Granulicella sibirica: one gene and its partner. Each later gene encodes a partner of the first gene's protein in a complex. Links are inferred from orthologs where the notes say so. Each region holds a gene or a part of one and is shown in the gene's direction. Other genes may lie near its edges. The genes, in order: tsaE and tsaD.

Region 1 (6,179 bases):
CCTGGCTGACTCGCTGGATCACCAGACGATCGGCCTGAGGGAAATCCGACGGTCGGCGGGCTTCTATGGGGCGGAGGATCGACTGCAACTGTCGCTCGAGGCGCTTCGGCAGTTGATGGCGCGCGAAGGGCCTCGTCCCGGACGGAAGCTCGTTCTGTGGGTCTCGCCCGGGTGGCCGCTGCTTTCGGGAGCAGGTGTCGATCTTTCGATGAAGGAGCGCGAACGCATCTTTCGGACAATCGTCGATACCTCGACCGCGATGCGCGAGGCCGGAATTACTCTCTACAATCTGAACCCGCTTGGTCCGACGGAGAATCTCTCGGCAGCCTTCTACTACGAGAACTACCTGAAGGGGGTACCCAATTCGGGAAAGACGGATCTGGGAGACCTGGGTCTACAAGTGCTGGCGCGGCAGAGCGGCGGCCTTACGCTGACCTCGAGCAACGATGTCAGGGCAATGCTCCAGAAAGCCGTCTCGGATACGGACGCCTACTACCAGATATCGTTCGAACCGGCTCCGGCGGACAAGCCAGATGAATATCACCACATCGAGGTGAAGGTGGAGAAGCCTGGGCTCATTGCGCGGACGCGGGATGGATATTACGCGCAGCCCTAAACCAGGACGCGCATCGCCGGTTTCCTTCATCATAGAGATGAGGATTTATGACCATGATGCAGGTTCTGACGGCGGCGGAGATGGGCGCGGTAGACAAGCGAACCGAGGAGGAGTTTGGGATTCCGCTTGAGGAGCTGATGGAAAGGGCCGGAGACGCGGTGGCCCGGTTCTGCCTGCGGGAGTATCCCGAGGCGAAGCACGTGACCGTAATTTGCGGGAAAGGCAATAACGGTGGGGATGGGCTGGTTGCGGCTCGCCTGATCGCGCTCGCAGGATGCGAGGTCACGGTGCTTCTGCTGGCCGCGGAGGGTGATATCAAGGGTCTTCCTGCGAAGATGCTGGATGACCTTCGTGGCGCTGCGACGGGTGACGATGACGGACCAGCCGTTCTGATCGAGTTCTGCGCTGGGGAAGAAGAATTATTTGAGCAGAGCGCGGCACTTGAAGGGGCGGAGCTCCTGATTGATGCGGTGGTTGGGACGGGTTTCAAAGCACCGTTGCGTGGAGTGGCTGCCGTTGCCCAGGAACGGGTTAGCCGGCTCACGGCTCCGGTGGTGGCGGTCGATTTGCCCTCAGGCTGGGATGCGGATTCGGTTGAACAGAATGCGGAAGGTGCTTTCCGAGCGGATGCGGTCGTGACCTTTACGGCTCCGAAGATGGCACACGTGTTTGGGCATCTGGCATCGTCGCGGGTGTCGGGCGATGCGTTTGGGCCGGTGGTGGTGGCGGAGATCGGGTCGCCGGATGAGGCGATCCAGTCGGCTGGGCGGGTTAGTTGGGCGGGTGAGTCGAAGGCGATCGCGGAAGCCTGGCGGGATATCAATGGGAATAAAGGCAAGTTTGGGCATGTGCTGCTTGTCGGTGGGAGCTACGGGACGTTTGGCGCGCCTTCGATGAGTTCACTCGCGGCGCTGCGGACGGGTGCGGGGCTGGTGACGGCTGGTGTGCCGAAGATGATCGCGAACGAGGTGGGGAGGGTGACGCCGGAGTTGATGGTACGGGCTCTCGCCGAGGGAGACGCTGGCGAGGCTTCAATGGCGAATCTTGAAGAGGAAAAGCTGGCGACGCTGATCAAGGGGATCTCGGTGCTTGCTGTTGGGCCGGGGCTTTCGACGCGAGGGGAGGCGTCGGAGTTTGCGCGGGCGTTGGTGGCGAAGACGACGATGCCGGTGGTAATCGATGCTGATGCCTTGAATGCGTTTGCGGGGAAGACGGAGTTGTTGAAGAGTGCCGCGGCGGGTGGTAGGACGGTTGTGCTGACTCCGCATCCGGGCGAGATGGGGCGGCTTGCGGGGATGACGGTGAAAGAGGTTGAGGCGGATCGCATTGGGCTGGCGCGGAAGTTTGCGACGGAGCATGGGGTGACGCTTGTGCTGAAAGGGTGGAGGACGTTGATCGCGCATCCCGATGGGAGCATCGCGGTGAACACGACCGGGAATCCTTCGATGGCGAAGGGTGGGAGCGGCGATATTTTGACGGGGATCGTTGCCGCGATGATTGCTCAGTTTCCGCAGGATGTGGCGCGGGCGGTTGAGGCGGCTGTGTATCTGCACGGGCTTGCTGGAGACTTCGCGGCGCATGCGATGGACGAGCATACGGTGCTTGCGACCGATACGGTGTCCCATCTGAGCGACGCCTTCCGGTACCGGGTCCGTGACGAGGATGGGTTTACCTGGCTGGCGGGAGTGCATGAATGAGGGAGTGGACGCGGGAGAAGAAGCTCAAGACCAGGAGCGTGAACGGGACGCTCGCGCTGGGGGAGATGGTGTCGGAGATCCTGGTGAAGGCGGGCAAGCTGGTCATCCTCCGCGGGGATCTAGGGGCGGGCAAGACGACGCTGGTGAAGGGGATCGCCTCGGCGCTTGGAGCGGCTGAGGAGGAGGACGTCGTCAGTCCTACGTTCACGCTTGTGCATGCTTTTCAGGGGCGCAAGGTGAGGCTGTATCACCTGGACGTCTACCGCCTGGAGACGGAGCGGGAGCTGGCTACGCTTGGCATCGAAGAGATGGTCGAGGAGCCTGGGTCGCTTGTGGTAGTCGAATGGGGCGAGAAGTTTCCGAGCCTGGTCGAAGCGGCTGATGCCGAAGTGGCGATGGCGCTTGGCGAGGTCGAGAGCGAAAGGCTGCTGGAGTTGAAGTGGCGGGGTTAGCCGGTCTTCGTCTTCGCGCGGCCGGTGTATCGGTAGATCGCACACTCTTCGTCGCCGGTTGAGCCGTACATGGTCTGCTCGGCTATTGCGGCCAGGTCGGCGGCATGATCTTCGGGGGACATGGGGACTGGTCCGAAGAAGAGCCGCGTGAAGGCAGGGTGCGCATCGACCAAATTGGCGTGCTCGCTGTTCACGTAGAGAAGGTCGAGTGTGGCGGGGCGGTTGGCGAACTGTATCTCGATGCGGCGGAGAAGCTTGTTGAGGACGGGCGCTTCGAAGGGGTGAAAGAGGAAGAGGAGGCAAGGCGTCGAGGGGAAGTAGAACTCGGTCGCATCCTGCTCCATCAGGTTGATGGGCGCGAGGTGAGGCTGCGTCGCGACCCAGTGAGTCACGTTGCGCTGCGCCAGGGCGGCGAGGGCCGGGTTTAGCTCGATGCCGATGACCTGCTTGAAGGGGTATTCGCTGGCGACGAGGATGCCGCGTCCCTTGCCGGCACCGATGTCGACAAAGGTGACACGCTCGATGGAGTGCGAGGGTTGTGAGCCGAGCCAACGGTCGATGAGGGAGCGCAGGATCGACGGAGCTACGCCGTAGTAGGCGGTGATGTGCTCGTCGTTGGGGTGGCCGGTGGTGAGGCTTGCAGCGGGGATGAGGCCGCTGGTTTCAACGCCATGCGCCTCGTCGAAGGGGTGGACGGCCTCGGCGGTCTTGCGCTTCCGGGGCGAGGCGGCTGGCTTGCGCATGGGCTACTCGATGCCGAGGAGCTTGCGGCCTTCGGGGCTGATGCGCTGGGGGGTCCACATCGGCTGCCAGACGAGGGCGACATCTGTCTTGCTGATGGTGGGGAAGGCGAAGAGGCGGTTCTCGATCTGGGCGATGATCTGCGTGTGGGCGGGGCAGCCCTTCGAGGTGAGGGTGAGATCGATGTGGACACGGTGCTTCTGCGGGACGCCGGGGATGCCGGCTCCGGGAGCGTCGGGGTCGGGCGCGACGTCGACCTGGTAGACAAGGCCGAGATCGACGATGTTGCACGGGACCTCGGGGTCGTAGCAGTCGCGGAGAGCCTCGCGGATGGTGGTTTCGGTGAGTTGCATGGCGGGTTGCATGTTAGTGGGTGCGCTCGACCAGATACTGCGCAAGTGACTTGAGGGGCGTGGCGGCTTCGCCGAAGGTGGTAAGGGCTTCGAAGGCGTCGGCGATGAGTTGGGAGGCATCTGCTTTCGACTGCTCGATGCCATAGACGGCGGGCCATGTGGCCTTGTCGGTTGCGGTGTCTTTTCCCGCGGTTTTACCGAGTTGGGTGGAATCCTGGGTCATGTCGAGGACGTCGTCGACGATCTGGAAGGCGAGACCAGCTTTTTCGCCGAAGGTGCGGAGGCGGACGATGGTGTCGGCGCTTGGCGGATGCTCGGCTTCGGCCGCGCCGAGGAGACCGCCGGCGACGATGGAGACGGTGATGAGGGCGCCTGTCTTGGCGCGGTGGATGCGTTCGACGAGGTCGGCGGTGGGAGGCTTGCCGCCGGATTCGAGGTCCATGACCTGGCCGCCGATCATGCCTGGCGCGAGGGCTCCGGGGAGATCGGCTCCTACGCCTGTGCCAATGGCGATGGAGACGGCTCGGAGGATCGCGACGACGGTGGCTGGTGGGGCGGGGAGGTCGGAGATCGTTTGGAAGGCGAGGGTTTGGAGGGCATCGCCAGCGAGAATTGCGGTGGCTTCTCCGAAGGCTACGTGGCAGGTGGGCTGGCCGCGGCGGAGATCGTCATTGTCGAGTGCCGGGAGGTCATCGTGAATGAGCGAGTAGGTGTGGAGCATCTCGAGCGCGGCACCGAGGCGGGCGGCGCCATCGGGTGGCTCGGGTGTGCCTGCGACCATGCGCGCGGCTTCTATGCAGAGGATGGGACGGAGACGCTTGCCGCCGGCGAAGGTGCTGTGACGCATGGCGCGGTGGATGGAGTGAGGCTGGGTTTCGGGGCCGGGGAGCAGGCGTTCGAGTGCTTCGTCGGTCGCGATGGCGCCGGTGGTGAGTAGGTGCTTTACAGCGTCGGTGCGGTCAGGCATGTGACTTTGATGATAACCGAGTTAACACGAGGAGGAGGATGAGGGCCAACGCAGATAGGGCGTCGGCGGCCCACTCCAAGGGCGTTGTGACGAAGGCCAGATGGATGTGGGTGGTGCCTGCGGGGACGTTGATAAAGATGAGACCGTCCCTGCGATGTCGGTCGGAAGGACTCTCGGTCCCATTGAGCAGGATGTGCCAGTTGGGATAGGCGCGGAGGTTGAGGATGAGTTTCTGGGCCGTAGGGGAAGTGACTTTGAAGTCGAGCGGAAGGGGGCTAGGTTTGCTGTTGGGAGGAGCGGGTGCGCTGGAGTCGGGTGAGAGCCAGAAGGGGGGATTGTTTTCTTTGAGGAGGTCGTTGTCGGCGGTGGTGGGGGTGTATTCGTCGGTGGGGTCGGAGCCGGTCTGGGATTGATACACGGCCAGGCGAGCGGGGACTGTGTCGGGGTCGTCGCAGGATTGGCGGAAGGTCCGGGTGGCTGGGATGGTGAGGGCTGAGGCAATCGCCAGGGCGAGAAGGACTGTGGGGATGGGCCGCAGGGTGATTTGTTTTATGGCCAGAGCGACGGAGAAGCATGCGATTGCCGCGAGCACGGCGACGAAGCGCCATGGGAATTGCAGGAACTCCAGTTCGGGAGCGTGGTGCCAGATGGGGAGTGCGGCGCGGGTGAGGAGGAAGGTGATGATCGTGGCAAGGATCGCGAGTGGGAGGGCTGGGGCTTTGTCTTTTCGGAGGAGGGTGATCAGGAGGGCTCCGGCGGTGACGGCGATGAGGAGAATGGCAACGATTGACGCGCTATGGAGGACGGCGTCGTGCATGAGTGCGTCTTCGCTGAGACCAGTGTGGTGGAAGAGTGTGTTGTCGTCGATGCGCATGCCGGGGAGGATGACCATGGCGATCTGGACGAGGCGGCGGTCGCTGGCGGCGGGGATGATGTAGTAGGCGGCCAGGGCTAAGCCGAGGAGGGTTCCTGAGACGGTGATGAGGGCGAGCGGGAGGGCTTGCTGTTTCCGGGCTTGGATGAGGCGGATAGCGGCGAGGAGGGCAAGGGTGTAGGTGCCCATCACGGCAGCAGGGGCGTTCGTCAGCCAGAGGAGGGCCAGCGGGAGAGCGATCGCGGGGATTGCGGGGCGGGGTTTGAGGATGGCTTGGATGAGGAGGGGAAACCAGATGGCGGCGAGGAGTTCGGCGTAGGCGGTGCGCTCGTAGGCGGTGAAGAGCATGTAGGGGTTGGCGATGTAGAGAGTGGCGGCGAGGAGAGATGCGGTGGGAGTGGCGTAGGCGCGGGCGAGGCGGTAGAGGCTGAAGCCGGAGGCGGTGAGGACGATCCAGGTGTAGAGCGTCGGGATTGCGG
Region 2 (6,063 bases), on another replicon or contig:
CCTATCTCTGAAGCATGTGCCCGCATCGCCGCGAACGTCCCGTCCTCAATCCGAAACCCCAGACGCGCCGCGAACCTCACCCCCCGCAGCATCCGCAGCTTATCCTCGGCAAACCGCACCGCCGGATCCCCAATCGCCCGAACTACTCCGGCCGTCAAATCCTCGCGCCCGCCGACAAAGTCCAGCACCGCCGCGTCGAGATCCCCATCCCGCTCAAACCGCGCGACGTCCAACAGCATCCCGTTGATCGTGAAGTCCCGCCGCACAACATCCTCTCGCGGGTCCGTCGAAAATCTCACCGCATCCGGCCGTCGCCCGTCGCTGTAAGCTCCGTCATGCCGAAAGGTAGCCACCTCAACCGCATCATCCTGACCGCTCCCATACTCCGTAGGCTCCCCACAAACCAGCACCACCCCGAAGTGCGCCCCGACGGAAAGCGTCTTCCGACCGAGCCGTCCAAACAGAGTCATCACCTCATCCGGAGTCGCCGAAGTCGCCACGTCGAAGTCGTCCGGCGCCCGCCCAAGCAGCATGTCCCGAACGCAACCCCCGGCGAAAAAGGCTTTATATCCCGCGCCGACGAGCGCCCGTGCCACCCAAGCGGCTTGGATAAAGCCCGTGTTCTCCATCCACCCCATGCTTGACACGCTTGCTATTCTATAAGGGTGGTTTAATCGAGCGTCCGGCCCATGAGCCGGACGTTCGCCTTTAAGCCGCAGCGCGAAGTCCAGACTTAAGTCCATATATTCGAATACTTTGAGGTCTTTTCGGCGGGATGGGGTACAGCTCGATGCAGCCTGACGAATCAAAAGCCGGCCTGATCCTCGGCATCGAATCCTCCTGCGACGAGACCGCCGCCGCCGTCGTCCGCGCCGGCCGAGATCCCCTCTCGAACGTCGTCGCCAGCCAGATTGCCCTCCACGCCAACTACGGCGGAGTCGTCCCCGAACTCGCCAGCCGCGAGCACCTCCGCAACATCGTCCCCGTCGTCCGCGCCGCTATGGCCGAAGCCGGGCTGAAGTACGCCGACCTCGACGCCATCGCCGTCACCCACGGCCCGGGCCTCGCCGGAGCCCTCCTCGTCGGAATCCTCTACGCCAAGGCCCTCGCCTTCGGATCCGGAAAGCCCCTCATCGCCGTCAACCACCTCGAAGGCCACATCCACGCCGTCCTGATGGAAGCCCGCCACCGAGGTGAAACCCCGATCCCGCTGCCTCTTCTGGCCCTGGTAGTCTCCGGAGGCCACACCCACCTCTACCTCGCCCGCCAGGGCAGCGCAGCCGATGCCTGGATCTACCGCAACGTAGGCCGCACCGTCGACGATGCCGCCGGCGAAGCCTACGACAAAGTCGCCAAGCTCCTCGGCCTCGGCTACCCGGGCGGCCCATGGATCGACGCCCTAGCCCCCCACGGCAACCCCCTAGCCGTCCCCTTCCACTTCAATCAGATCAAGGGGCCACCCCTCCGCGACGGCAGACCCGCCCCAAACAAGAAAGCCCCCCCCCAGCAGGAAGGCCCCCGCTTCGACTTCTCTTTCAGCGGCATCAAGTCCGCCGTCCTCCGCTACGTGCAGGCGAGCGGCATGCGCGAAGCCGCCGAGCACCGCCAGCGCACCCTCGCCGCCATGGCCAATCCCAAGACCGCCGACGCTCTGGCCCTCTGCGACCCGCAGACACTCGACCTCATCGCCAGCTTCCAGCACGCCGTCGTCGGCATCCTCATCCGCCAAACCCTCGCCGCCGCCGAGCACCTCGGAGCCCGTGGCATCGTCGTCTCCGGGGGAGTGGCTGCCAACCGCGAACTCCGCCACCGCTTCCAGCACGAAGCCGTCCAGCGAGGCCTCCCCATAGCCTTTCCGTCATTGGCCTTAGCTACCGACAACGCCGCCATGATCGCGGCCGCCGCCTGGCCCAAGCTCCTCGCCCACGACTTTGCCCCCGAGGACATGGGCGCCACCCCCCAGCTCAAGCTCGGATAGAATCAATCCGCTAAAATCAATCCAGACCGTCGGTTGAGAAAGCGAACTGCATGGCGCGTGCGCCCCGCAGCAGGAAACAAAGCGCGTGCCCCTGGAACTCTTCAACACCCTCTCTGGAAAGCTCGAAACGCTCACGCCCATCGGCGCCCCCGCGCTGCGCATGTACGCTTGCGGCCCTACCGTCTACGACTACGGCCACATCGGCAACTTCCGCACCTTCCTCCACGTCGACGTCCTCCGCCGCTTCCTCAAGCAACTCGGCATCCCTGTCAACCACGTCATGAACGTGACTGATGTCGACGACAAGATCATCCGTAACGCGACCGCCGCGAAGATGCCGATCGCCGAGTACACCCAGAAGTTCGAGAAGGCCTTCTTCGAGGACCTCGACTCCCTCGGCATCGAGCGCCCCGAGCATCTCCCCCGCGCCACCGAGCACATCCCCGAGATGGTCTCGCTCATCCAGCAACTCGCCGCCAAGGACTTCGCCTACCAGGCCGAGGACGGCAGCTGGTACTTCCGCCTCTCCAAAGACAAGGACTACGGCAAGCTCGCCAAGAAGGACCTCGAGAGCATCGAAGACGGCGCCCGCGTCGACCTCGACGAGTACGACAAGGACCACGCCCGCGACTTCGCCCTCTGGAAGGCCGTCAAAGCCGGCTCCGACGGAGCCCTCGAGCATAACTGGGACACCGCCCTCGGCCAGGGTCGTCCCGGCTGGCACATCGAGTGCTCCGCCATGGCCACCAGCCTACTCGGCGACTCCTTCGACCTCCACGCCGGCGGCGAAGACCTCATGTTCCCGCACCACGAGAACGAGATCGCCCAGTCCGAGTCCGCCTCCGGCAAGACGTTCGCCCGCCACTGGATGCACGTCCGCTTCCTTCTGGTTGAAGGCCGCAAGATGTCGAAGTCCGAAGGCAACTTCTACACCCTCCGCGACCTGCTCCTCAAAGGCTACCGCGCCTCGGCCATCCGCTTCCTCATGATCTCCGTGCCCTACCGGCACCAGCTCAACTTCACCTTCGACGGTCTCACCCAGGCCACAAATGCCGTCGAACGGCTGCGCACCTTCCACCAGCGCCTTCTCAAAGGCACATGGCCCGAGAGCGATCCAAACACGACCCTCGCCCTGCAGATCGAAAAGTCGCAGGCCGAGTACACCGCCGCCCTCTCGAACGACCTCAACACCGCCGAAGCCCACGCCGCCATCTTCGACATGGTCCGCGCCGTCAACTCCGCCGCCGACGCCGGAACCCTCTACAAGGCCGAAGCCGAGTCCGCGAAGAAGGTCCTCGACCTCTTCGACGGAGTCTTCGCGGTCCTCGAAGACAAAGATGCCGACCTCACCCGCATCGCCCTCGCCTGGGCCGAGCGCGAAGGCCGCATGGACCAAGCCGACCCATCCTTGGTCGCCACGCTGTCGTTATCCGAAGAAGCTATACAGGGTCTCATCGCCGAACGCACCCAGGCCAAGAAGCAGCGCAACTTCGCCCGCGCCGACGCCATTCGCAACGACCTCCTCGCCAAGGGGATACTGCTCAAGGACGGCCCCACCGGCACGGAGTGGTCGCGGAAGTAGCCGGATTGTTTCTGAAAACGGCACGGTAACCCCTGGCCGGAACCAAAGTGTGTCCTCCCCCATGGCACCCGTACCGTAGCCCAAAGCCTCGCTTATCGCTACTATCGGCATCGAAGGGTAAAAGTTCAGTCCGAGAGGAAAGAATTTTCGATGACCGAGATGACCGATACATTCGCCGCTCCGTACCAGATCAGCGACCGCTTCCGGAAGGTCGTCGAAGCGCGCATCGAAAGGCTCGAGCGCGACGCCGAAGAGGACATCCGCCTCATCCCGACGCTCCTCAGCGAGGATCATAAGCGGAGGCAGAGGCTGCTTGCGATCTCGCAGATCGAGCAGGCCATCCACCTCCGCGTCCGTCTCTCCCTCACCGAAGCCTACGCCGGTGATCCGTTGGCCAGTAGCTTCCAGGCCTTCGCCTAAAGCAGCTAGAAGCTGTAGCTGACCTGCGCGGTCACTGTCCGGGGCGAAACATAGTGCGTTCCCGAGAACGTCGACAGGAAGTTGTACAGCGCGTACTTGTTCGTTACGTTGACCGCCGTGATTCGCGCACTGATCCGGTGCTTGTCCGTGTTGAACAGGTTGTCATCCCCAAGCACCATGTCGAACAGGCTCCGGGGAGCGATCCGTGGAGGATTCCGGTCATCATCCTCGGTATTCGGCGCCGGAATGCTCAGGAGCTTCGACGTAAGCTGTGTGGCCGCGCATGAAGTGAAGCCCGAGGTGGGTGTCGCCTTCACGCCATTGCAGATCAGCCCAGCCTGGAACTGCTCGTCCGCCGTCAGCCCACTCAGGTCGATCCCCGGCTGACCGTTCGCCAGCGTAATCGACCCAGCCGCGCATCCACTGTTCGCTCCAAGGACGTTGTAGCATGGCGCCGCGCCAGCTACGAGTCCACTGTCATACCGCCAGTTGAACCCATACCAGAGGCTCTTCCGGAACGGCAGCGCGTACTGGATATGTGTCGTCTCGTTGAAGCGTTCGTCGTGGTCAATCCGGAATGGAAGCCCACCCGCCCGGCCCACCGTAGCTCCAACCCCGCCAACCTGCGGATTGAAGAATCGCGCCGCCACCGACGACATCACCACAAACGCGCTAAATCCCTTCACCTCGGTCAGATTCGCCCGCGCCGCAAAGCCCGGGATCTTCGAGTTATGCCACTCGATCGGGAACGTGATCGGCGTAGCTCCCAGCACGCTGAAGTCGTACGCATTGTGCGTGTACTTCCAGATGTAGTCCCCACCGATAACGAAGTGCTTCCCGATCCCCTGCTGAATCCCCGCATGAATCTCATTCCGGAACCCCGGATTGAACGGCGCCGGCTGGCACGTCCCAAGCGTCTCGAACACCGCCTGGATCACCGCATTCGTGCACCCCGTACTCGAAAGCACAAGATTCTCGTTGAACGGAGTCTCCTGCGCCCGCGCATACGAAGCCCGGATCACCGTATTCGTCTTCTTGAAGTTGTACGAGAGCCCAAGCCGAGGCTCCGCCTGCCGCTGAATGGCAAGGCCGTTATAAATGTCCCCACGCATCCCGGCGTTCATCAGGAAGTTCCCGATCGTCACCTGGTCCTGCGCATAGAAGGCAAGCTGCTTCACATCGGTCTGCCCGTGATAGCTGTACGTCCCTCCGCCCCGAGTCAGGTCATACGGAAGCAGGATCGGATTGAAGTTCGGGTTAGGATTCGCGCATGTCGCCGGATTCGCCGTCCCCGGCAGCGGATTGCCGTTCGCGTCGAGGCATGGTGAGTTTAACGTCGGATCCACGAGCCCGATCTGATCGTTCTCCCGCAGGAATGTCTGCTGATACATCCCGCCGATCTTGATGTTATTCACACCCTTCGAATAGGACAGGTCCGAGTGAACGCCCGCATTCAGCAGCGACCTCTGCTGCCCCACCGTCTCCTGCTGAATCGGTCCAAGGTCCGCAAACGGATTCTTGCTCGGATAGTACTGGTACGAGTCCCTCCGGAAGTAAGGCGCAAAGTTCAGCACTGCCTCGTTGCTGATGGTCCGCGTATATGTCGGCGCAAAGAGGTACGTCTCGATCTTCGACCTCTGATCCGCCTGCCCAACCAGCGCACCCGTAATCGGGTCCGTTGCCCCAACGTTCAGCGTGTCATACGAGTTGGGTGTCTGGAACCACGACCGCGTGTACTGCAGATTCGTATGCACTGAGCTCACATCGCTGAACTGGTAGTCCACCCGGTCGAAGAAGTTGATCAGGTTGCCCTTGTCGTGGAGCACCGCGAACTCGCCCGGATCGAGAAACCGGCCCGAGTTCAGTCCGCTCACAGCGATAAAGTTGCCAAAGTTCTTCGTTCCGAACGCCAGGTTCCCGCTCACGTCCGCCGATCCAAAGCTGCCGTACGACGTGCTGATCTCTCCCGTAGGCTTCGTCACACCCTGGCCCGACCGCGTCGTCACCTTGATCACGAGGCTCGTCTTATCTCCATACTCGGCTGGCGGAGCCCCGTCGATCACCTCCAGCGATTGCACCGCAT

Evidence for each region.
Region 2: the proteins of tsaE (region 1) and tsaD are in contact, whole or in part, in a crystal structure (PDB 6N9A), measured with the Thermotoga maritima proteins. The link is inferred for Granulicella sibirica from one-to-one orthologs. Residues at the interface, in WP_004082108.1 of Thermotoga maritima: Leu37, Gly38, Lys46, Lys57, Val59, Lys60, Ser61, Thr63, Phe64, Thr65, Leu66, Met67, Val69, Pro71, Tyr82, Arg83, Leu84, Asp86, Asp88, Phe89, Asp93, Ile128, Asp130, Glu131, Arg134; in WP_004082750.1 of Thermotoga maritima: Cys10, Asp11, Arg49, His50, Leu82, Gly84, Gly135, Gly136, Glu154, Thr155, Leu156, Asp157, Asp158, Ser159, Glu162, Asp165, Lys166, Arg169, Leu170, Tyr175, Lys213, Thr214, Leu217, Tyr218, Gln221, Arg222, Asn324.

What each region holds. Positions count from the first base shown.
Region 1 is NZ_RDSM01000002.1:690,085-696,263, forward strand. What follows is about bases 1,038-4,037. They hold tsaE (tRNA (adenosine(37)-N6)-threonylcarbamoyltransferase complex ATPase subunit type 1 TsaE), read left to right. Parts: upstream 1,038-2,309; coding sequence 2,310-2,765; downstream 2,766-4,037. Other genes in these bases: GRAN_RS13765 (NAD(P)H-hydrate dehydratase), read left to right, coding at 1,038-2,313; GRAN_RS13775 (class I SAM-dependent methyltransferase), read right to left, coding at 2,762-3,508; GRAN_RS13780 (metal-sulfur cluster assembly factor), read right to left, coding at 3,512-3,859; GRAN_RS13785 (polyprenyl synthetase family protein), read right to left, coding at 3,873-4,037. Also shown: GRAN_RS13760 (VWA domain-containing protein), read left to right, coding at 1-616; more of GRAN_RS13765, read left to right, coding at 664-1,037; more of GRAN_RS13785, read right to left, coding at 4,038-4,826; GRAN_RS13790 (glycosyltransferase family protein), read right to left, coding at 4,819-6,179. UniProt on the Escherichia coli protein: Required for the formation of a threonylcarbamoyl group on adenosine at position 37 (t(6)A37) in tRNAs that read codons beginning with adenine.
Region 2 is NZ_RDSM01000001.1:2,448,379-2,454,441, forward strand. What follows is about bases 1-2,884. They hold tsaD (tRNA (adenosine(37)-N6)-threonylcarbamoyltransferase complex transferase subunit TsaD), read left to right. Parts: upstream 1-790; coding sequence 791-1,978; downstream 1,979-2,884. Other genes in these bases: GRAN_RS10175 (CCA tRNA nucleotidyltransferase), read right to left, coding at 1-638; cysS (cysteine--tRNA ligase), read left to right, coding at 2,064-2,884. In the rest of the region: more of cysS, read left to right, coding at 2,885-3,560; GRAN_RS10190 (hypothetical protein), read left to right, coding at 3,711-3,980; GRAN_RS10195 (TonB-dependent receptor), read right to left, coding at 3,986-6,063.